Regions from separate parts of the Streptomyces sp. NPDC030165 genome, predicted to be linked through region 1. Evidence: predicted binding sites of a transcription regulator. Region 1 holds the regulator's gene; the other holds the start of a gene.
What was found. Region 1 encodes HrcA, which represses chaperone genes, less so after heat shock. Its sites were predicted from a motif close to TTNGCACTCNGNNNNNCNGAGTGCNAA; they were not measured.

Region 1 (10,157 bases):
TCCGGTAGCCGGTCGCGTCGACCTTCTCGTCGGCGGCCACGGCGGCGGCCTCGCTCAGCACTTCACCGGCGATCCGCGGCTCAGCGGCGGACAGTTCCCCGGCGTTCGCGTAGTGCACCTTGGGGATCACCAGGACGTGCGTCGGCGCCTGCGGGCTGATGTCCCGGAAGGCGAGGGTCGTCTCGGTCTCCCGCACGATCGTGGCGGGCACCTCGCCTGCCACGATCTTGCAGAACAGGCAGTCGGCCTGCGGTTCTCCCGCCACCGGTGGGCTCCTCCCGGGTCGCCGGCCGGTACGCGGCGGCCCGTCCGTCCGGAGCCGGCCGCCCGTATCGCGCCGTGTCGCATCACCATCACGTCTACGGACCGGATGTTACCGGGCCGCTCGGGTGGGGTGGTGCGGTGGCCGGGGAAAGGGGCGGGGGACGGGGTCAGCGGTGTGCTGCCCAGGTGTGCTGCCGGCCGTCGTTCTGGTGGCCGTCGCCCTGGCCGTCGTGGCCGTCCTGCCCGCCCTGATCGTCTCGGCCGCCCTGATCGCCGTGGCCGTCGCCCCGGCCGTCGTGGTCGTGCGAGCCGTCCGAGCAGGTGTCGCTCGGAGACGGATCCGGGTCAGGATCGGGATCCGGGTCCGGGTCGGGCGCGGTTGCCGTCACCGTGACCGTGACGGGCGGTGTGTCCGGCGGGTCGTCGGACGCGTCGCCGCTGCTGGGCGGCTGGACGGTGCGGGTGACGGTCGGCCGTGACGTGCCGGTCGGCCGGTCCGCGTCGCAGGTGCCGAGCACGCTCACCCGGAAGACGACCTGCCCGGCGACGCGCGCGGTCAAATTGCCCCGTACGCAGCGTCCGTCGACCTCGGAGGTCACCCGCCCGCTGATGGTGATCTTGCTGCCCCGGGCGGTCTGGCCCTGGCAGTCGACGATGGCGACCGACTTCCGCCGCGCGGTGGCCGTCGGGTCGACGGTGGCCCGCTGGTCGCCTTCGAGCGTCGCCGTACAGCTCAGCCAGCTCACGTTCACGCCGATGCGCTCCAGCGCCCGCGTCCCCGCCTGGTCGGTGGTGACGGCGACCGACGAGGTGTTCAGCCCGCCGGCCGGCTCACAGGCGGTCACCCCGACGATCGCGGCCCCTACGGCGCCCGCCACCGCCAGCAGCCTCCCGCGCCGGGCTCCGGCGAACCGGCACCGGCCGGTCCGCGCGGGCCGTCCCCGCCCGTGCCGTACGTCTCGTACGCGCCCTGTGGCCCCCATGCCCGGCAGCGTGCCACCGCCACGGGCGGACCGACAGCCCCGGCTCGGCCACTGTGCGCGCCCGTACGGGCCCTTGGACGCCACCCGTCACTAAGCTGATCCACGCACGGACCACCGATCGCCGGCACCTCACGACCAGGAGTCATCCACATGGCAACCACCCGCACCGCACAGACCCACTGGGAAGGCAACCTGCTGGAGGGCAAGGGCCAGGTCAGCCTCGCGTCCTCCCACATCGGCACGTTCGACGTGAACTGGCCGGCCCGCGCCGAGCAGCCGAACGGCACCACCAGCCCGGAGGAGCTGATCGCGGCGGCCCACTCGTCCTGCTACTCGATGGCCTTCTCCCACGGCCTCGCGGGCAAGGGCTACACCGTCACGGCGCTGGACACCAAGGCCGATGTGACCTTCCAGCCGGGCGAGGGCATCACCGGCATCGTGCTGACCGTCAAGGCCAGCGTGCCCGGCCTGTCCGAGGAGGACTTCCAGGCCGCGGCCGAGGACGCGAAGAAGAACTGCCCGGTGAGCCAGGCGCTGGCCGGCGTCAAGAACATCACCCTGAACGCCGAGCTGGTCTGAACCGGCCGCCACGCGCGAACGGCGGTGCCGCGGCGTCACACACGCCGCGGCCCCGCCGCCACTCCCGCTCCTGACGCCGCGTCAGCTCCAGCGCCCGGTACGCCCCAGCAGCAGCGCCGTGGCCGCCGTACCCGCCGTCGACGTCCGCAGCACGCTCCACCCGAGCCGGTACGCCTTGGCGCCCGCCTCCTCGAAGGCCGCCAACTCCTCCGGCGACACGCCGCCTTCGGGGCCGACCACCAGCACGATGCGTCCGCTCGACGGCAGTTCGACGGAGGCCAGCGGCGCGCTTCCCGCGTCGCGGTCCTCGTGCAGTACGGCGGCGAAGTCCGCCTCCGCGAGGAGCGCCGCGACCTGCTTCGTCGACATCAGGTCGGTGACCTCGGGGAAGCGCAGCCGGCGCGCCTGCTTGCCCGCCTCGCGGGCGGTGTTGCGCCACTTGGCGAGGGACTTCGCGGCCCGCTCGCCCTTCCACTGCGTGATGCACCGGGACGCGGCCCACGGCACGATGGCGTCCACGCCGGTCTCCGTCATGGTCTCCACGGCCAGTTCGCCGCGGTCGCCCTTGGGGAGCGCCTGGACGACGGTGATACGCGGCGCCGGCTCCGGCTCGGTCTGCTTACCGGTCACCTCGACGACGAGCCGGTCCTTGCCCTCGGCGGCCCGCACCACACCCACCGCGCCGCTGCCGTACCCGTCCGTCAGCACCACCGGTTCACCCGCGCGCAGCCGCCGTACGGACACCGCGTGCCGACCCTCGGGCCCGTCCAGCACGGTCTCCCCGGCGCCCGGGACGCTCTCGACCAGAAACACCGGCGCCGTCACAGCGCACCTCCCAGCTCACCCGGGGTCTCCTGCCCGGCCGGAAAACCGCCCGGCAGAGCGGGCCCGTGCGTGCCTCCCGGCGCCGAACCGGCACACGCCGCGTCCAGTTCGGCCATCAGCACCTCGACCAGCTGCGCGGCCGGGAGCTGCCGCGCCATACGGTGCCCCTGCCCCGCCCACAGGGCCATGCCCTGCGCGTCGCCGGTCCTGGCGGCGGCCTTGCGCAGGCCCGAGGTGAGGTGGTGCACGGCCGGGTAGGCGGCCGGGGCGTACGGGCCGTGCTCACGCAGGAAACGGTTCACCAGACCGCGGGCCGGACGCCCGGAGAAGGCCCTGGTCAGCTCGGTCCGCGTGAACAGAGGGTTGGTCATCGCCTGCTTGTGCAGCGGGTCGGCGCCGGACTCCGGGGTGACCAGGAACGCCGTACCGAGCTGCGCCATCGCCGCGCCCGCCGCCAGCACCGCGGCGATCTGCGAGCCGCGCATCAGACCGCCTGCCGCGATGATCGGTATCTGCACGGCCTCACGGACCTGCGCGATCAGCGCGAGCAGCCCGATCCCGGCACCCGTGCCGTCGGCCTGCGGGTCGTCGCGGTGGGTGCCCTGGTGGCCGCCGGCCTCGATGCCCTGCACGCACACCGCGTCGGCGCCGGACCACTGCGCGGCCTGCGCCTCGGCCGCCGTGGTGGCGGTGACGATCGTGTACGTACCGACCTTGGCGAACCCGTCGAGGACGGCGCGGGACGGACACCCGAAGTGGAACGAGACGACCGGCACCGGGTCCTCGCGCAGGATGGCGAGCTTCGCCTCGTACCCGTCGTCGACGCCGCCGTACGGGTCGATGTCGTCCAGCGGGGTCTCGTACCAGGCCGACTCGCCCGCGAGCTGCTCCCGGTAGACCTCGACGGCCGCGTTGTCGGAGAGCGACGGCTGCGGCATGAAGAGGTTGACGCCGAAGGGGCGGTCGGTGAGCCCGCGCAGCTGTTTGATCTCCTGGTACATGCCGTCCGCGGTCTTGTACCCGGCGGCCAGGAATCCGAGCCCGCCGGCTCCGCAGACGGCGGCGGCCAGTTCCGGCCGGGCGACGCCGCCTGCCATGGGGGCCTGCGCGATCGGATAGCGGCAGAGATCGGTCAGCGCTGTGGGCATGACCACATCGTGTCACGCCGCGCGCGGGGGCCCGAACCGGGCCCGGACACACCAAGATCAAACACGTCCGGCGATCAGGGCACTTCGGGCAGAGACGCGCACGGAGACGGCGAACGGCGGCCGGGCTGGGGAGCCCGGCCGCCGTTCATCCAGCACCTCTACGGGTCAGCGCCCGTTGAACGCATCCTTCAGCCGCGAGAAAAGACCCTGCTGCCCAGGCTGGAACTGCCCCTGCGGGCGTTCCTCGCCGCGCAGCTTCGCCAGGCGTCGCAGCAGTTCCTCCTGCTCCGCGTCCAGCTTCGACGGCGTGATGACCTCGACGTGCACGATGAGGTCACCGCGCCCGTTGCCACGCAGGTGGGTGACGCCGCGGCCGTGCAGCGGGATCGACTGGCCGGACTGCGTGCCGGGCCGGATGTCGATCTCCTCCACGCCGTCCAGCGTCTCCAGCGGGCACTTGGTGCCCAGCGCCGCCGCCGTCATCGGAATGGTGACCGTGCAGTGCAGGTCGTCACCGCGCCGCTGGAACGTCGGGTGCGACAGTTCGTGGATCTCCACGTACAGGTCGCCGGCCGGGCCGCCGCCGGGGCCGACCTCGCCCTCGCCCGCGAGCTGGATGCGGGTGCCGTTGTCCACACCGGCCGGGATCTTGACGGTGAGCGTACGGCGCGAGCGGATACGGCCGTCACCGGCGCACTCCGGGCACGGGGTCGGCACGACCGTACCGAAGCCCTGGCACTGCGGGCACGGCCGCGACGTCATGACCTGGCCCAGGAAGGACCGGGTGACCTGCGAGACCTCACCGCGGCCGCGGCACATGTCACAGGTCTGCGCCGAGGTGCCCGGCGCCGCGCCCTCACCCGAACAGGTCGTACAGACGACGGCGGTGTCCACCTGGATGTCCTTGGTGGTGCCGAAGGCCGCCTCGTCCAGCTCGACGTCCAGCCGGATCATCGCGTCCTGGCCGCGCCGCGTGCGGGACCGCGGTCCGCGCTGCGAGGCCGTGCCGAAGAACGCGTCCATGATGTCGGAGAAGTTGCCGAAGCCCGCGCCGAAGCCGCCGGCCCCGCCGCCGCCCGCCTGCGAGAGGGGGTCGCCGCCGAGGTCGTAGACCTGCTTCTTCTGCGGGTCCGACAGCACCTCGTAAGCGGCGTTGATCTCCTTGAACCGCTCCTGGGTCTTCGGATCCGGGTTCACATCCGGGTGCAGCTCGCGCGCCAGCCGCCGGAAAGCCTTCTTGATCTCGTCCTGCGAGGCATCGCGTCGCACGCCCAGGACCGCGTAATAGTCCGTGGCCACTTACGACTCCGCGAGGATCTGTCCGACGTAACGTGCCACTGCGCGTACCGCTCCCATCGTTCCGGGGTAGTCCATGCGGGTCGGTCCGACCACGCCGAGTTTGGCGACTGCCTCGTCGCCCGAACCGTAGCCGACCGCGACGACCGATGTGGAAGTCAGGCCCTCATGAGCATTCTCATGCCCGATGCGTACGGTCATGCCGGAGTCCTTGGCCTCCCCGAGCAGTTTGAGGAGCACCACCTGCTCCTCCAGGGCCTCCAGCACCGGCCGGATGGTCAGTGGGAAATCGTGCCCGAAGCGCGTGAGATTGGCGGTGCCGCCGATCATCAGCCGCTCCTCGGTCTCCTCCACCAGAGTCTCCAGCAACACCGACAGGACTGTCGAGACCGTGCCCCGGTCCTCCTGCTCGAAGGAGTCCGGGAGATCCTGCACGAGCTGCGGCACGTCCGTGAACCGCCGCCCCACCACGCGGCTGTTCAGCCGCGCCCGCAGGTCCGCCAAGGAGGTCTCGCCGAACGGCGCCGGGCAGTCCACCATGCGCTGCTCGACACGTCCGGTGTCCGTGATCAGGACCAGCATCAGCCGGGCCGGCGCCAGCGACAGCAGCTCCACGTGCCGCACCGTGGACCGGGTCAGCGACGGGTACTGCACAACGGCGACCTGCCGCGTCAGCTGCGCCAGCAGCCGCACCGTACGGCCCACGACGTCGTCCAGGTCGACGGCGCCGTCCAGGAAGTTCTGGATGGCGCGCCGCTCGGGGCTGGACAGCGGCTTGACGCCGGCCAGCTTGTCGACGAAGAGGCGGTAGCCCTTGTCCGTCGGAATGCGTCCGGCGCTCGTGTGCGGCTGGGCGATGAACCCCTCGTCCTCCAGCGCCGCCATGTCGTTACGGACCGTGGCGGGGGAGACACCGAGCTGGTGCCGCTGGGTCAGCGCCTTGGAGCCGACCGGCTCCTCGGTCCCGACATAGTCCTGGACGATGGCGCGCAGCACTTCGAGCCTGCGTTCACTGAGCATCGCGCACACCTCCAGTCCGGCCGTGTCACCGGCGCGCGGCCGGGTTCTTCCGGGTCGTCTTCCCTGGCACTCATCAGGTCCGAGTGCCAGACCCTGACCAAGTGTACGGCCGGGCCACCTGGGCAGGGCAAGGGCGGCGGTACCGGGGGCGTGCTCCACGCTCCCGTGAAGGGCGTACCGCGGGCACGGCGCGCGCCCGGGAATCCCCGGCCCGGCGGGCCACGCTATCGCGATACGGCTAGCGTCTCGGTATGCGTACGACTTGGGAAGAGGCCGGGTGGGAACAGCTCGCCGCGGGCGTCGGGCGCCGCCGGATGCCCGGCTGGGACGAGACGGCCGGCGCCGTCGTCGGCTCGGCCGGCGTGCTGATCGTCGACACCGGCGCGACGATCCGCGACGGTGCCGAGCTGCGCCGGCAGCTGCGCGGCATCACGGGACGGAACGTGACACACGTCGCGCTGACCCACCCCCACTTCGATCATGTGCTGGGCACCGCGGCCTTCGCCGGCGTCGAGGTGTTCGGCGCGGCCGGTCTCGACGAGTACCTGCCGCGCGCCCAGGACGACCTGCGGCGCGACGCGGTGTCGTACGGCGTGGACCCGGACACCGCGGCGGAGGCGGCCGACCTCCTCGTCCGCCCGCACCACCTCGTCTCCGGCGAACGCACCGTCGGCCTCGGCGACCGGCAGGTGCTGCTCGCCAACGTCGGCCCCGGCCACACCGCGTACGACCTCGTCGTCCTGGTCCCCGGCACGCACGGCTCGCCCGCGGTCGTCTTCTGCGGCGACCTGGTCGAGGAGTCCGGCGAGCCACAGGCCGGCCCGGACGCGCTCCCCGGGCAGTGGCCCGCCGCGCTGGACCGGCTGCTGGCCCTCGGCGGGGAGGACGCGGTGTACGTGCCCGGGCACGGCGCTGTCGTGGATGCCCGATTCGTCCGTGAGCAACGCGACGCGCTGAGCCGTCGCTTCGGCGTGTCGCGGCACTGACCGTCCATCCCTTCCTATCGTCTGTCGGATGCGCAGCAGACAGTACGGTCCGGACCTCACCCCGCCGTGGAAGAAGCAGCAGCCGGCACCCGAGGTCGAGGCGGAGCCGGACCTGGTCGTCGAGGAAGCCGTCACCGGGTTCTGCGGCGCGGTCGTCCGCTGCGAGAAGACCGCCGAAGGCCCGACCGTCACCCTCGAAGACCGCTTCGGCAAGCACCGGGTCTTCCCGATGACCCCGCGCGGCTTCCTCCTGGACGGCAAGGCCGTCACCCTCGTACGGCCCGCCGCCCGCCCCGCCGCACGCGGACCGGCCCGCACCGCGTCCGGCTCACTCGCCGTCCCCGGCGCCCTCGCACGCGTCGCCCGCGCCGGGCGCATCTACGTGGAAGGGCGTCACGACGCCGAGCTGGTGGAACGCGTCTGGGGCGACGACCTGCGCATCGAAGGCGTCGTCGTCGAGTACCTGGAGGGCGTCGACGACCTCCCGGCCATCGTCCGCTCCTTCTCCCCCGGCCCCGACGCCCGGCTCGGCGTCCTGGTCGACCACCTCGTACCCGGCTCGAAGGAGTCCCGCATCGCGGCCTCGGTCACCGGCCAGGACGTCCTGGTCGTCGGCCACCCGTACATCGACATCTGGGAAGCGGTGAAGCCGTCCTCGGTCGGCATCCCGGCCTGGCCGTCCGTCCCCCGCGGCCAGGACTGGAAGACGGGCGTGTGCCGGGCTTTGGGCTGGCCGGAGAACACCGGGGCCGCGTGGCAGCACATCCTCTCCCACGTCCACTCCTACAAGGACCTGGAGCCGGCGCTGCTGGGGCGGGTGGAGGAGCTGATCGACTTCGTTACGGGTGCCTGATCGGCTTCGTTACGGGCGGGAGTGGGGTTTGGCGTCGGGGAGGGTCTGGAACTTACCGGTGTCCAGCTCGACGCCGAGCAGGTCCAACGGCACCGGAGCGCCGAACTTGGTGAGGCGCTGCACAGCGTAGTCGGCATACTCACCGGTGCCGGCGGGCTCGGTGAGCAGGACGCAGTGAGCCATGATGGGGTCGATGATCAGGTAAGCGGGGATCTTTCCCGCTGCGTAGATGTTGCGCTTGATCCCGTAGTCACGGTCGACGCTCGTCTTGGAGACGACTTCGACGAGCATGGTGATCACCTCGGTCGGCATGAGCCGCCCGGACTCCGGCCCGGCGTCGAGCTCCAGGACCACGAGGTCGGGCTGAGGCTCACTGGCCTCTTCGAGGATGCTGACGTCCTGGGTCTGCAGACGCTCCCAGCTGTCCCCCGGGATCTGGTCCTGGACACTTTGGATGATCCGGTTGTGGACCACGTCGGGCCCGGCCATCATCACAATTTCCCCCCGCAGGAGTTCCGTCTTGTATCCCTCGGGAACCTCAAGGTCCTCGAAGAACGTGACGAGGGGGTGAGTAATCGGTCGGTCATCCACAGCCGTCATCTCCGTGGTCCTCCGCTTCACGCCGTCGCCCATGAGTACGACAGCAGGCTGGGGACCAGCGTAGGGCGATCGGCGCGGAAAGCACATGATTCACCCCGCCGGGTGATCAGTCCACCAGATCCCGCACCACCGCGTCCGCCAGCAGACGTCCGCGCAGGGTCAGGACGGCGCGGCCCGCCTCGTACGGGCCGGGCTGCAGGAGGCCGTCGGACAGGGCGCGGGCGGCTGCTTTCGCGCCGGCCGGGGCAAGGATGTCCAGCGGGCAGCCGGCCGCGAGGCGCAGTTCCAGGAGGATGCGTTCCACGCGGCGGTCCTCGTCGGAGAGGCGTTCGCGGCCCGCGCCCGGGGAGCGGCCCTCGCCGAGTGCCTGCGCGTACGCACCGGGGTGCTTCACGTTCCACCAGCGGACGCCGCCGACGTGGCTGTGCGCGCCCGGGCCCGCGCCCCACCAGTCCGCGCCGGTCCAGTACAGCTCGTTGTGGCGGCAACGGGCCGCGTCCGAGGTGGCCCAGTTGGAGACCTCGTACCACTGGAAGCCGGCCGCGGACATCGCCTCCTCGGTGATCAGGTAGCGGTCCGCGTGCACGTCGTCGTCGGTCATCGGCACCTCGCCCCGCCGGATCCGGCGGGCCAGCTGGGTGCCCTCCTCGACGATCAGCGCGTACGCGGAGACGTGGTCGGGCGCCGCGCCGAGCGCCGCGTCCAGCGTGGCCCGCCAGTCGTCGTCGGACTCGCCGGGCGTGCCGTAGATCAGGTCGAGGTTGACGTGCTCGAAGCCCGCCGCGCGCGCCTCGGCGACACACGCTTCGGGGCGGCCCGGTGTGTGCGTACGGTCCAGGATCTTCAGGACGTGCTGCCGGGCGCTCTGCATGCCGAAGGAGACCCGGTTGAAGCCGGCCTCCCGGAGCTCGGCGAGGTAGCGCGGGTCGACGGACTCCGGGTTGGCCTCGGTGGTGATCTCCGCGCCGTCCGCCAGTCCGAACTCGTCCCGGATCGCGGCGAGCATCCGCCCGAGGCCGGCGGCCGGGAGCAGGGTCGGCGTGCCGCCGCCGACGAAGACCGTCTCGACCGGCCGGGGGTCGTCGCCGAGCACCTTGCGGGCGAGCCGGATCTCCTCGGCGACGGTGTCCGCGTAGTTCTCCCGCGAGGCGAGCGCGCCGCCGGAGCCGCGCAGCTCGGTGGCCGTGTACGTGTTGAAGTCGCAGTAGCCGCAGCGCGTCGCGCAGTACGGCACGTGCAGGTAGAACCCGAGCGGCCGGGCGCCCGCCCCTGTCAGGGCGTGCCGGGGCAATGCCCCGTCTTCGGGCATGGGCTCACCGTCGGGAAGTGCGGAAGGCATGTCTTCCATTGTCCGGCATCGGGCGGGGGGCCGGAGCCTGTCCCCGGGAGCGGCCGGTACGGGCGGCCCCGGCCGCTACCGCCGCCCCGTCGCCTGCAGCACCAGCAGCGCCAGGTCGTCGTCCGGCGGCGTGCCCGCGAACGCGTGCACCGCGCGCCGGATGTGCTCGGCGACCGCGGTGGCGCCCAGGCCGGTGCAGGCAGCGAGGTGGTGGGCCAGGCCGTCATCGTCGTCGAACTGGCGGTGGCCCGAACGCCGCTCCGT
Region 2 (10,157 bases), on a different contig from region 1:
CTCGGCATCCGCCGTCACCTCCTCCTGGACGCCGAACATGTACGCCTACACCGCCGCCTTCGCCCGCAACGACTACGGCCTGGCAGCCGCCTCGTCCGTCCTGCTCGCCCTCGCCGCCGCACTGCTGTCCTTCGCCGTCACCCGCCTCTCCGGCCGGTCGCCCCGGCCCGGCCGCCGCCTGCCCGGACCGGCCCGTCCCCCGCTCGCCCACCCGAAGGGCAGGACCTGATGGCGCCCCCGCCCCGTACCGCCGTCGCCGGCCCGGCGGCCCCCGCGCCCGTACGCCCGTCCCGCATCCGGTCCGTACGCACCGCCGGCCGCCGCCCGCGCTGCCGCTGGCTCTCCCCCGCCGCCGTCAACGCGGCACTCGGCCTCGCCGTCCTCTACACGCTCTTCCCCCTCGTCTGGCTGGTCACCGCCGCCACCAAGGACGCGGGCGGCCTGCTGGCCGGCGACGCCCTGTCCTTCGAGGGCTTCGACCTGGCCGGCAATCTCTCCCGCCTCGCCGCGGAGGGCGACGGCATCTACTTCCGGTGGTACGCCAACAGCCTGCTCTACGCGGGCGCCGGCGCCGCGCTGTGCGCCCTGGTCTCCGTGGCCGCCGGGTACGCCTTCGACAAGTACGCGTTCCCCGGCAAGGAGCAGCTGTTCGGCGTCGTCCTGCTCGGCGTGCTGGTGCCCACCACAGCGCTGGCCCTCCCCCTCTACCTGCTGGCCAGCAGGACCGGCGTGGTCAACACCTACTGGTCGGTGCTGGTACCCGTACTCGTGAACCCGTTCGGCGTGTACCTGGCCCGGGTCTTCAGCGCCGGCTACATCCCGGACGAGGCGCTCGAAGCGGCCCGTATCGACGGCGCGGGCGAGCTGCGCGTCTTCTGGTCCATCGGCCTGCGTATGGTCGCGCCGGGCCTGGTGACCGTCTTCCTCTTCCAGTTCACCGCGATCTGGAACAACTTCTTCCTCCCCCTCGTGATGCTCTCCGACCAGCGACTCTTCCCCGTGAGCCTCGGCCTGTACGCCTGGAACGGCAACGCCCACGGCGAACCGTCCTTCTACCCCCTCGTCGTCACCGGCTCCCTCCTCGCCGTCCTCCCCCTGATCATCGCCTTCGTGACCCTCCAGCGGCACTGGAAGGCCGGACTCGCCGCCGGAAGCGTCAAGTGACGCCCCGAACCAGGAGCACGCTTCCACCATGCACCACACCACTGACAATCGCCCCGACCAGGCACTTTCCCGCCCCACTCTGCTGCTCGCCATGGAACCCGGCCTCGCGGAACGCCTGCTCACCGACCAGCACCGCACCCGCCTGACAGCCCTCACCCGCACCGATCCCCGCCTGGTCGCCCACGACTTGACCGACCCGCCCCCGGCCGTAGCCACCGCGCTGGCCGACGCCGAGATCCTCCTGACGTCGTGGGGAGCGACCCCGCTGACCACCGCCGTCCTCGCCCGGGCCCCGCGCCTGCGCACCGTCGTCCACGCCGGCGGGTCCGTCAAACCCCACGTCACCGGGGCCTGTTGGAAGCGCGGCATCACCGTCACCTCAGCGGCCGCCGCCAACGCGCAGCCCGTCGCCGAATACACGCTCGCCGCGATCCTCTTCGCCAACAAGCGCGTCCTGCACACCGCGCACCGCTACCGCGCGCTGCGCGCCCCCCACGACTGGCACCAGGAACTGGCAGGCGCCGGCAACCACCGCCGCACCGTGGGCGTGATCGGCGCCTCCCGCATCGGCCGCCGCGTCATCGGCCTCCTGCGCCCCTTCGACCTGACGGTCCTCCTCCACGACCCCTACGTGGACGAGGCCGAAGCCACCCGCCTCGGCGTCACCCCCGCGCCCCTCGACACCCTCTGCGCCGCCTCCGACGTGGTCACCGTCCACGCGCCCCGACTGCCCGCCACCCACCACCTGCTCGACGCCCACCGGCTGGCCCTGATGCCGGACGGTGCCACCCTGATCAACACGGCCCGCGGCACCCTCGTCGACGAGACGGCCCTGCTCCCCGAACTCGTCTCCGGCCGCCTCAACGCCGTACTGGACGTGACCGACCCCGAGACCCCGCCCCCCTCCTCCCCCCTCTACGACCTCCCGAACGTCCTGCTCACCCCGCACATCGCCGGCTCCCTCGGCGGCGAACTCCACCGCATGGCCGACCAGGCCCTGGACGAGATCGAGCGCTACACGAAAGGGCTGCCGTTCGCCGACCCCGTACGCCCGGAAGGCCTCGGCCGCTCGGCCTGAAGCGGAGCCGGAGCGAGCCCCGGCGCGAATACGGCGGACCAGCCGGGCCTCGTCAACGGGACGAGGCCCGGCCCCCTCGAAAGGGGACCGGGCCTCGAACGGCTGTGAGCTGCCTCAGTGGGCGTGGCCGTGGCCGTGACCGGCCTCGGGCTCCTCCTCGGCCGGCTTCTCGACGACCAGGGTCTCGGTCGTGAGCAGCAGCGAGGCGATCGACGCGGCGTTCTCCAGCGCCGAACGGGTGACCTTGACCGGGTCGATGACGCCGGCCTTCACCAGGTCGCCGTACTCGCCGGTCGCGGCGTTGAAGCCCTGGTTCTTGTCCAGCTCCGCCACCTTCGAGGTGATGACGTAGCCCTCCAGGCCCGCGTTCTCGGCGATCCAGCGCAGCGGCTCGACGGCGGCGCGGCGGACCACGGCGACACCGGTGGCCTCGTCGCCCTCCTTGCCGAGGGAGCCCTCCAGCACCTTGGCGGCGTGCACCAGAGCGGAGCCACCACCGGAGACGATGCCCTCCTCGACCGCGGCGCGGGTCGCGGAGATGGCGTCCTCCAGACGGTGCTTCTTCTCCTTCAGCTCGACCTCGGTGGCCGCACCCACGCGGATCACGCAGACGCCGCCGGCCAGCTTCGCCAGACGCTCCTGGAGCTTCTCGCGGTCCCAGTCCGAGTCCGTGGCCTCGATCTCGCCCTTGATCTGGTTGACGCGGCCCTCGACGTCGGCGGAGTTGCCGCCGCCGTCCACGATGGTCGTGTCGTCCTTGGTGACGGTCACGCGGCGGGCGGTGCCCAGCACGTCCAGACCGGCCTGGTCCAGCTTGAGGCCGACCTCCTCGGCGATGACGGTCGCACCGGTCAGCGCGGCCATGTCGCCCAGCATCGCCTTACGGCGGTCACCGAAGCCGGGCGCCTTGACGGCGACGGCGTTGAAGGTACCGCGGATCTTGTTGACGACCAGCGTCGACAGAGCCTCGCCCTCGACGTCCTCGGCGATGATCAGCAGGGGCTTGCTGCCACCCTGCTGGATGACCTTCTCCAGCAGCGGGAGCAGGTCCTGGATCGAGGAGATCTTGCCCTGGTGGATCAGGATGTACGGGTCGTCGAGGACGGCCTCCATACGCTCCTGGTCGGTCACCATGTACGGCGAGAGGTAGCCCTTGTCGAAGGCCATGCCCTCGGTGAAGTCCAGCTCCAGACCGAAGGTGTTGGACTCCTCGACGGTGATGACACCGTCCTTGCCGACCTTGTCCATCGCCTCGGCGATCAGCTCGCCGACCTGCTTGTCCTGCGCGGACAGACCGGCCACGGCGGCGATGTCGGACTTCTCGTCGATCGGACGGGCGGTCGCGAGGAGGTCCTCGGACACAGCCTTGACCGCGGCGTCGATGCCCTTCTTCAGGGCGGCCGGGGAAGCACCCGCGGCGACGTTGCGCAGGCCCTCACGGACCAGCGCCTGCGCCAGCACGGTGGCGGTGGTGGTGCCGTCACCAGCGATGTCGTTGGTCTTGGTCGCCACCTCCTTCACCAGCTGCGCGCCCAGGTTCTCGTACGGGTCGTCGACCTCGACCTCACGGGCGATGGTGACACCGTCGTTGGTGATGGTGGGGGCGCCGAACTTCTTGTCGATGACGACGTTGCGGCCCTTGGGGCCGATCGTCACCTTCACGGTGTCGGCAAGCTTGTTGACGCCGCGCTCAAGGGCGCGACGGGCGTCCTCGTCGAACTTCAGGATCTTCGCCATGAGTTACGTGTCCTTAGTCGTTCTCTCCAACGAACTGCGCCCCGGGAAACCGGTTGTTTAGACGCGGGAACCAGGGGCGCAGATCAAGGCAATCTTCGGTGAATTACTTCTCGACGATCGCGAGCACGTCGCGCGCCGAGAGAACGAGGTACTCCTCGCCGTTGTACTTCACCTCGGTGCCGCCGTACTTGCTGTAGAGCACGACGTCGCCGACGGTCACGTCGAGCGGAAGACGGTTGCCGTCCTCGAAGCGGCCCGGGCCCACGGCCAGGACGACGCCCTCCTGGGGCTTCTCCTTGGCAGTGTCCGGAATGACCAGGCCCGAAGCCGTGGTCTGCTCGGCGTCGAGCGGCTGGACCACGATGCGGTCCTCAAGCGGCTTGATGGCAACCTTGGAGCTGGCGGTCGTCACGATCCGACCTCCCCCTTCGGAGATCTCACGGGGTTAACTGTCTGAGGTGGCGACCAGGTGGATCCGTCGTCGCGGGTGCCGGACCTGCCCGTCGCTGTGTTTGGCACTCCCCGGTGGAGAGTGCCAGAGCCGAGACTATGACGCGGTTAGCACTCGGTCAAGCGGAGTGCCAATGCACCTTGCGGCGCGTCTTTCGGGGGGTGCCGGTCCGTGGGCACCTTGCCCAGGTGGGGAGCTTGGCAATCCTGGGTTGTGCTGTGCGTTGCGCGCCGCGCACGTGGGTTTGCGCTGTCGCGCGGATCGCATTGCTTTGTACTGGGGGGAGATTGCCGATCACCCTGGCGCCCGCTCTCCTGGGGGCGAGGTCATCGATGGCTGCTCCTCGGGGACTCCCCGGCGGCTGGCCTCGGGAATGGGGTGGAACCGTGACAATGGGGGGCATGCGCATATTGGTCGTGGAGGATGAAGAGGGGCTTGCTGACTCCTTGCGGCGGGGGGTGGCTGCTGAGGGGCACTGGGTTGACGTGGCTCGGGACGGGCATCGGGGGCTGGAGCTCGCGTTGAGCGGGTCGTACGACGCGATCGTGCTGGACGTGATGCTGCCGGGGCCCAGCGGGTACGAGATCTGCGGGCGGCTGCGGCGGCAGGACGACTGGACGCCCGTGCTGATGCTGACCGCCAAGGACGGCGAGTACGACGTCGCCGAAGGGCTGGACGCGGGCGCCGATGACTATCTGGCCAAGCCGTTCTCGTTCGTTGTGCTGCTTGCCCGGCTGCGGGCGCTCACCCGGCGCGGCCGCGCCGCCGAGCGGCCACGAACGCTGCAGAGCGGCGATCTCACTCTGGACACTGACGCCCGCCGCTGCCGCCGCGGCGACACCGACATCGAACTGACCGCTCGGGAACTGGCCGTGCTGCGCTGCCTCATGGCGGGTGAGGGCCAGGCGGTCGCCAAGCGGGACATCCTCGACGAGGTCTGGGACGCGCCGGCCGACGTGGACCCCAACATCGTCGAGGTGTACGTCTCCTCGCTCCGCAAGAAGGTGGACGTGCCCTTCGGCCGCCATTCCATCCGTACGGTGCACGGCACGGGCTATCGGATGGCGCCCGATGACGGCTGACCGCCGGCCACCGGCCCGGTTCCGCCCCCGCCCCGCGTCCATGCGCGGCCGCACCGCCGCAGCCGCCGCCCTGGCCATGGGCCTGGTGCTGGCCGTCGGCGGCGGCTGGCTCTACGTGCTGTTGCGCGCCAACCTGCTGGACAACACCACCAGCCGTACCGAAGTGGCCGCCCGCAAGGTCGCCGCGCAGGCGGACAGCGGTGCCCTTCCGGAGGTGCTGTCGTCGCCCGCCGACGGCGTCGACCTGGTGCTGGTCCTGGACGCGGCGGGCGAGGTCGTCGCGACCAGTCTCCGTACCGCCGACCCGCTCGCCGCCGAGCTGCGGGACTTCCGCCCGGCCCCGGGCCAGGACTCCGCCGACCGCGTCATCACCGGCTCCCCCGCCGCCGCGGCGGGGGGTGCGCGCGCGGACGTGGTGGTGGTCCGTGCCACGCCGCCGGCCGGCAGCGGGGAACGGTACGTGTACGCCGTGACCGTGCTCTCGGACGTGGACGACGCGACCCACGCGATCGGCGTGGCCCTGCTCGCCAGCGCCCCGCCGCTGATCGCGCTGGCCGCCGCCATCGCCTGGGCGGTGACCGGGCTGGCGCTGCGCCCGGTGACGGCCATCAGGACGGAGCTGGCAGCCGTCAGCGCGAGCGAGCTGGACCGGCGGGTGCCGGACCCGGCGGGCGGTGACGAGATCGCGCTGATGGCCCGTACGGTCAACGCCACCCTGGACCGGCTGGAACAGGCCGTCACCCGGCAGCGTCAGTTCGTCGCGGACGCGTCGCACGAGCTGCGCAACCCGATCGCGGCGGTGCGGTCCCGGCTGGAGGTGGCGCTCGCGGACGACAGCGAGGGCACTGCCGGCCCCGCCGCCCGCGCGTCTCTGCACGACTCTGTCCGTGCCGCCCTTCGCGACACCGAGCGGTTGCAGCGGATCGCCGCCGACCTGCTCCTCCTCGCCCGTCTCGACGCGCACGCCGCGCGGGCCGCGGAGCCGGCCGACCTGGCGCTGCTGGCGGAGGAGGAGGCCGCGCGCCGGCCCGCACGCGGCGGGCCCCGGCTGGTGGTGGAGGCGGGCGAGCCCGTGCCCGTACGGGGCGATCCGGCGCAGCTGGAGCGTCTGCTGACCAATCTGGTCGACAACGGTCTGCGGTATGCGGCTTCTGAGGTGCGTGTCGTCGCGCGTACCCGGGGGCAGGGAGACGGCGGCGGCGCTCAGGCCGTCCTGGAAGTGACGGATGACGGGCCGGGCATTCCGGAGGGCGACCGGGAGCAGGTATTCGAACGGTTCGCCCGCCTCGACGCGTCGCGTGACCGCGAGACCGGCGGTACGGGGCTGGGCCTGGCCATCGCCCGGGGGATCGCCCGTGCGCACGGCGGGGAGCTGACCGTACGGGGCAGGGAGGACGGCCGGGCCGGCGCCCGCTTCGTGGCTGTTCTGCCCGTAAAGCCCGTGCATGCCGAGCCGTACGGCCGCCGGGCCGGTCGCTTCTGAGCCTCCCTTCAGGACCTTCAGGATTTCTTCAGTGCCGTCCGGCCAGCCTGGTCGGATGAAGCACCGTCGCAGGCTCACCACCACCCCGGACGCAGCCCGTCCGCGAGGGCACCGGCGCCGGGCGCGGCGCGGGCGCGGGTCCCGGCGCCGTGTCGTGCTGCGCAGGCTGGCCCTGTGCGTCGCCGTGCTCGTGCTGTGCACGGCGGGCGCGGGCTGGTACCTCTACCGGGACCTCGCCGCGCGGATCGGCTCGTCGCGGGCGCTCGGCGACGGGGCGCCCAGGTCGTCCGGCGGGGCGACGAACATCCTGCTGATGGGGCTGGACAGCCGTAAGGACCAGGACGGGAACGACCTGCCGGACGATGTGCTGGCGAAGCTGCACGCGGGCGCGTCGTCCGACATCGGCGGCTACAACACCAACACGCTGATCCTGCTGCACGTGCCCAGTGGCGGCGGCCGGGCCACCGCGTTCTCGATTCCGCGCGACGATCTGGTGGAGATACCGGGGCACGGCAAGGACAAGATCAAGAAGGCGTACGGGCTGGCCAAGGCCGAGACGGAGGACCGGCTCGCGCGGCAGGGCGTCACCGGCCACGGCCGGCTGGAGCGCGAGGGCCGGGAGGCGGGCCGCCGGGCACAGATCGAGACGGTACGGAACTTCCTCGGCGTGCCGGTCGACCACTTCGCCGAGGTGAACCTGGTGGGCTTCCTGCACATCGCGGACGCGCTCGGCGGCGTACCGGTGTGCCTGAAGCACGCGGTCGAGGACCGGTACTCGGGGGCCGACTTCCCGGCCGGGCGGCAGACGCTCGACGGGCCGCAGTCGCTGGCCTTCGTACGGCAGCGGCACGGTCTGCCCGGCGGCGACCTGGACCGTACGCGCCGCCAGCAGGCGTTCCTCGCCTCCGCCACGCACCGGCTGAACTCGGCCGGCACCTTCACCGACCCGCTGCGGCTGCTGAAGCTGATGGACGTCGCCAAGCAGGACCTGGTGACCGACGAAGGCTGGGACCTGCTGTCGTTCGTCCAGCAGGCCAAGAACCTTTCGGGCGGGAATGTACGATTCAGCACGCTGCCCGTGGAGGGGTTCGCCAAGCATCGCGGTGAGGACGTGAACCGGGTGGATCCGGACAAGATACGGCGGCTGGTCGCCCGTGAAATCGGACCCGGCGCCGGCGGCTCCGCCGCCCCGACCAGCACCGACATCCCCGGCGACGGCCCGGCCGCCCCTCGCTCGCCTGTGGGAACCCTGCAACCGCCGCCCTCGTCTTCTCCATCGACGGTGGAGTCCGGTTCCGGGACGGGTGGTTCCGGGCAGACGGCTCCCATGATTGATGGCGGAGGCATCCCGTGCGTGGACTGACGAGCTCGCTCCGGCCCTCCGGGGCGCCGGAGAGCGACGCCGAGCGCACGATGACGTTCGCCGCTCTCGCCCAGGCCCCGAACCGGCGGCGTACGGAGATGTGGCTGCTCGCCTTCGCCGTACTGATCACGGTCTTCGGCTACGCGTACACCGGCCTGTCGATGAACGGCCGGCTGCCCGCCGGGCTGCCCGGCTTCGCCGCCGCCGTCTTCTTCATGGCGCTCGTCCCGCACCTGATCGTGCGCCGCTTCGCGCCGCGCGCCGACCCTCTGATCCTGCCGCTCGCCACACTGCTGTCCGGCATCGGCCTGGTGCTGCTGAACCGCCTCGACATCACGTACGCGGCCAAGCCCGGCCTGCACATGGCCCCGGCGGCGGGCGGGCAGCTGGTGTGGACGGTGATCGGGGTGGCGGTCTGCACGGGCGTGCTGATGCTGCTGCGCGACCACCGCTTCCTCCAGCGGTACATCTACCTGACGATGGCCGTCGCGCTGGTGCTGCTGATGGCCCCGGCGTTCTTCCCGGGTGACACGTACGGCGCCAAGCGCTGGATCTTCGTCGGGCCGCTGTCGCTGCAGCCCGGCGAGTTCGTGAAGATCATGATCGCGGTGTTCTTCGCGGGCTACCTGACGCTGAACCGCGACGCGCTCGCCCTCTCCGGACGCCGCGTCATGGGCGTCCAGCTGCCGCCCGGACGCCAGCTCGGGCCGATCTTCACCATCTGGATCATCAGCCTCCTGGTGCTGGTCTTCGAACGCGACCTCGGCACCTCGCTGATCTTCTTCGGCCTCTTCGTGATCACCCTCTACATGGCCACCGAACGCACCAGCTGGGTGCTGTGCGGCCTGGCCATGGCGGTGATCGGCGCCGCCGTCGTCGGCTCGACCGAACCACACGTCAAAGGCCGGGTGATGGCCTGGCTGCACCCCATGGACATCTTCCTGCCCGAGAAGCAGCGGCCGCCGGGCCTGGTCTCCGAGCAGGCCGCCCAGGCACTGTTCAGCTTCGGCAGCGGCGGCATCAGCGGCACCGGCCTGGGCCAGGGCCACCCCGAACTGATCGGCTTCGCCGGCAACAGCGACTTCATCCTCACCACCGTCGGCGAAGAACTGGGCCTGGCCGGCGTGATGGCCGTCCTGCTCCTGTACGTACTGCTCGCCCAGCGCGGCCTGCGCGTCGGCCTCACCGCCCGCGACCCCTTCGGCAAACTCCTGGCCGTCGGCCTGGCCAGCGCGCTGCTGCTCCAGGTCTTCGTCGTGGCAGGCGGCGTCACCGGGCTGATACCCCTCACCGGCAAGGCACTGCCCTTCCTGGCCAAGGGCGGCTCCTCACTCGTCGCGAACTGGGTGATGGTCGCGCTGCTCATACGCATCAGCGACAGCGCGCAGCGCCGCCGCGAGCCGATAGGGCAGCCGGGCGGGCACGGCGGGCGGCGCAGGCGGCGGGCCCGCGACGCGGTGGACCTGGACGCCACACAGGCCACACCCCGCGTGGTCGCGGCGCTGCCCGCCCCCGCCACGCCCCAGACCGGCGGACGCACCGCAGGCCACGGCCGCCGCGCCCGCCGTACGCGCGGGTAGCCCCCTCCCCGGGTCCCGCCGCTCCCGTACGCGCGCGCTGGCCCACAATGGACCAGGTGAACCAGGCGAACGACCTCGACTCCTTCTCCGCGCTGCACACGCCCGAAGGCCAGGCACTGCTGGCCGAACTGCGCGACCACGACCCGGCCGACGAACTGGCGACCGCAACCCGGCTGCGGCGCGACCACCCCGCGCCGCTGGTCTCCGCCGCACTGGGCC

Region 2: groES (co-chaperone GroES) is a predicted target of HrcA. The motif match lies at 4,538-4,564, and genes of this name have one in related genera.

What each region holds. Positions count from the first base shown of each region.
Region 1 is NZ_JBVIBD010000008.1:268,295-278,451, forward strand. Features, by position in the region: gene ACZ4Z1_RS17920 (histidine triad nucleotide-binding protein) at 1-265, opposite strand, end outside; gene ACZ4Z1_RS17925 (hypothetical protein) at 432-1,247, opposite strand; gene ACZ4Z1_RS17930 (OsmC family protein) at 1,398-1,826, shown strand; gene ACZ4Z1_RS17935 (16S rRNA (uracil(1498)-N(3))-methyltransferase) at 1,908-2,651, opposite strand; gene ACZ4Z1_RS17940 (nitronate monooxygenase) at 2,648-3,799, opposite strand; gene dnaJ (molecular chaperone DnaJ) at 3,965-5,098, opposite strand; gene hrcA (heat-inducible transcriptional repressor HrcA) at 5,099-6,115, opposite strand; gene ACZ4Z1_RS17955 (MBL fold metallo-hydrolase) at 6,367-7,101, shown strand; gene ACZ4Z1_RS17960 (DUF3097 domain-containing protein) at 7,130-7,954, shown strand; gene ACZ4Z1_RS17965 (Uma2 family endonuclease) at 7,964-8,554, opposite strand; gene hemW (radical SAM family heme chaperone HemW) at 8,661-9,893, opposite strand; gene ACZ4Z1_RS17975 (SpoIIE family protein phosphatase) at 9,969-10,157, opposite strand, start outside.
Region 2 is NZ_JBVIBD010000002.1:460,814-470,970, forward strand. Features, by position in the region: gene ACZ4Z1_RS05270 (carbohydrate ABC transporter permease) at 1-229, shown strand, start outside; gene ACZ4Z1_RS05275 (carbohydrate ABC transporter permease) at 229-1,164, shown strand; gene ACZ4Z1_RS05280 (hydroxyacid dehydrogenase) at 1,193-2,242, shown strand; gene groL (chaperonin GroEL) at 2,357-3,979, opposite strand; gene groES (co-chaperone GroES) at 4,083-4,391, opposite strand; gene ACZ4Z1_RS05295 (response regulator transcription factor) at 4,832-5,512, shown strand; gene ACZ4Z1_RS05300 (sensor histidine kinase) at 5,502-6,995, shown strand; gene ACZ4Z1_RS05305 (LCP family protein) at 7,051-8,358, shown strand; gene ACZ4Z1_RS05310 (FtsW/RodA/SpoVE family cell cycle protein) at 8,409-9,938, shown strand; gene ACZ4Z1_RS05315 (class I SAM-dependent methyltransferase) at 9,986-10,157, shown strand, end outside.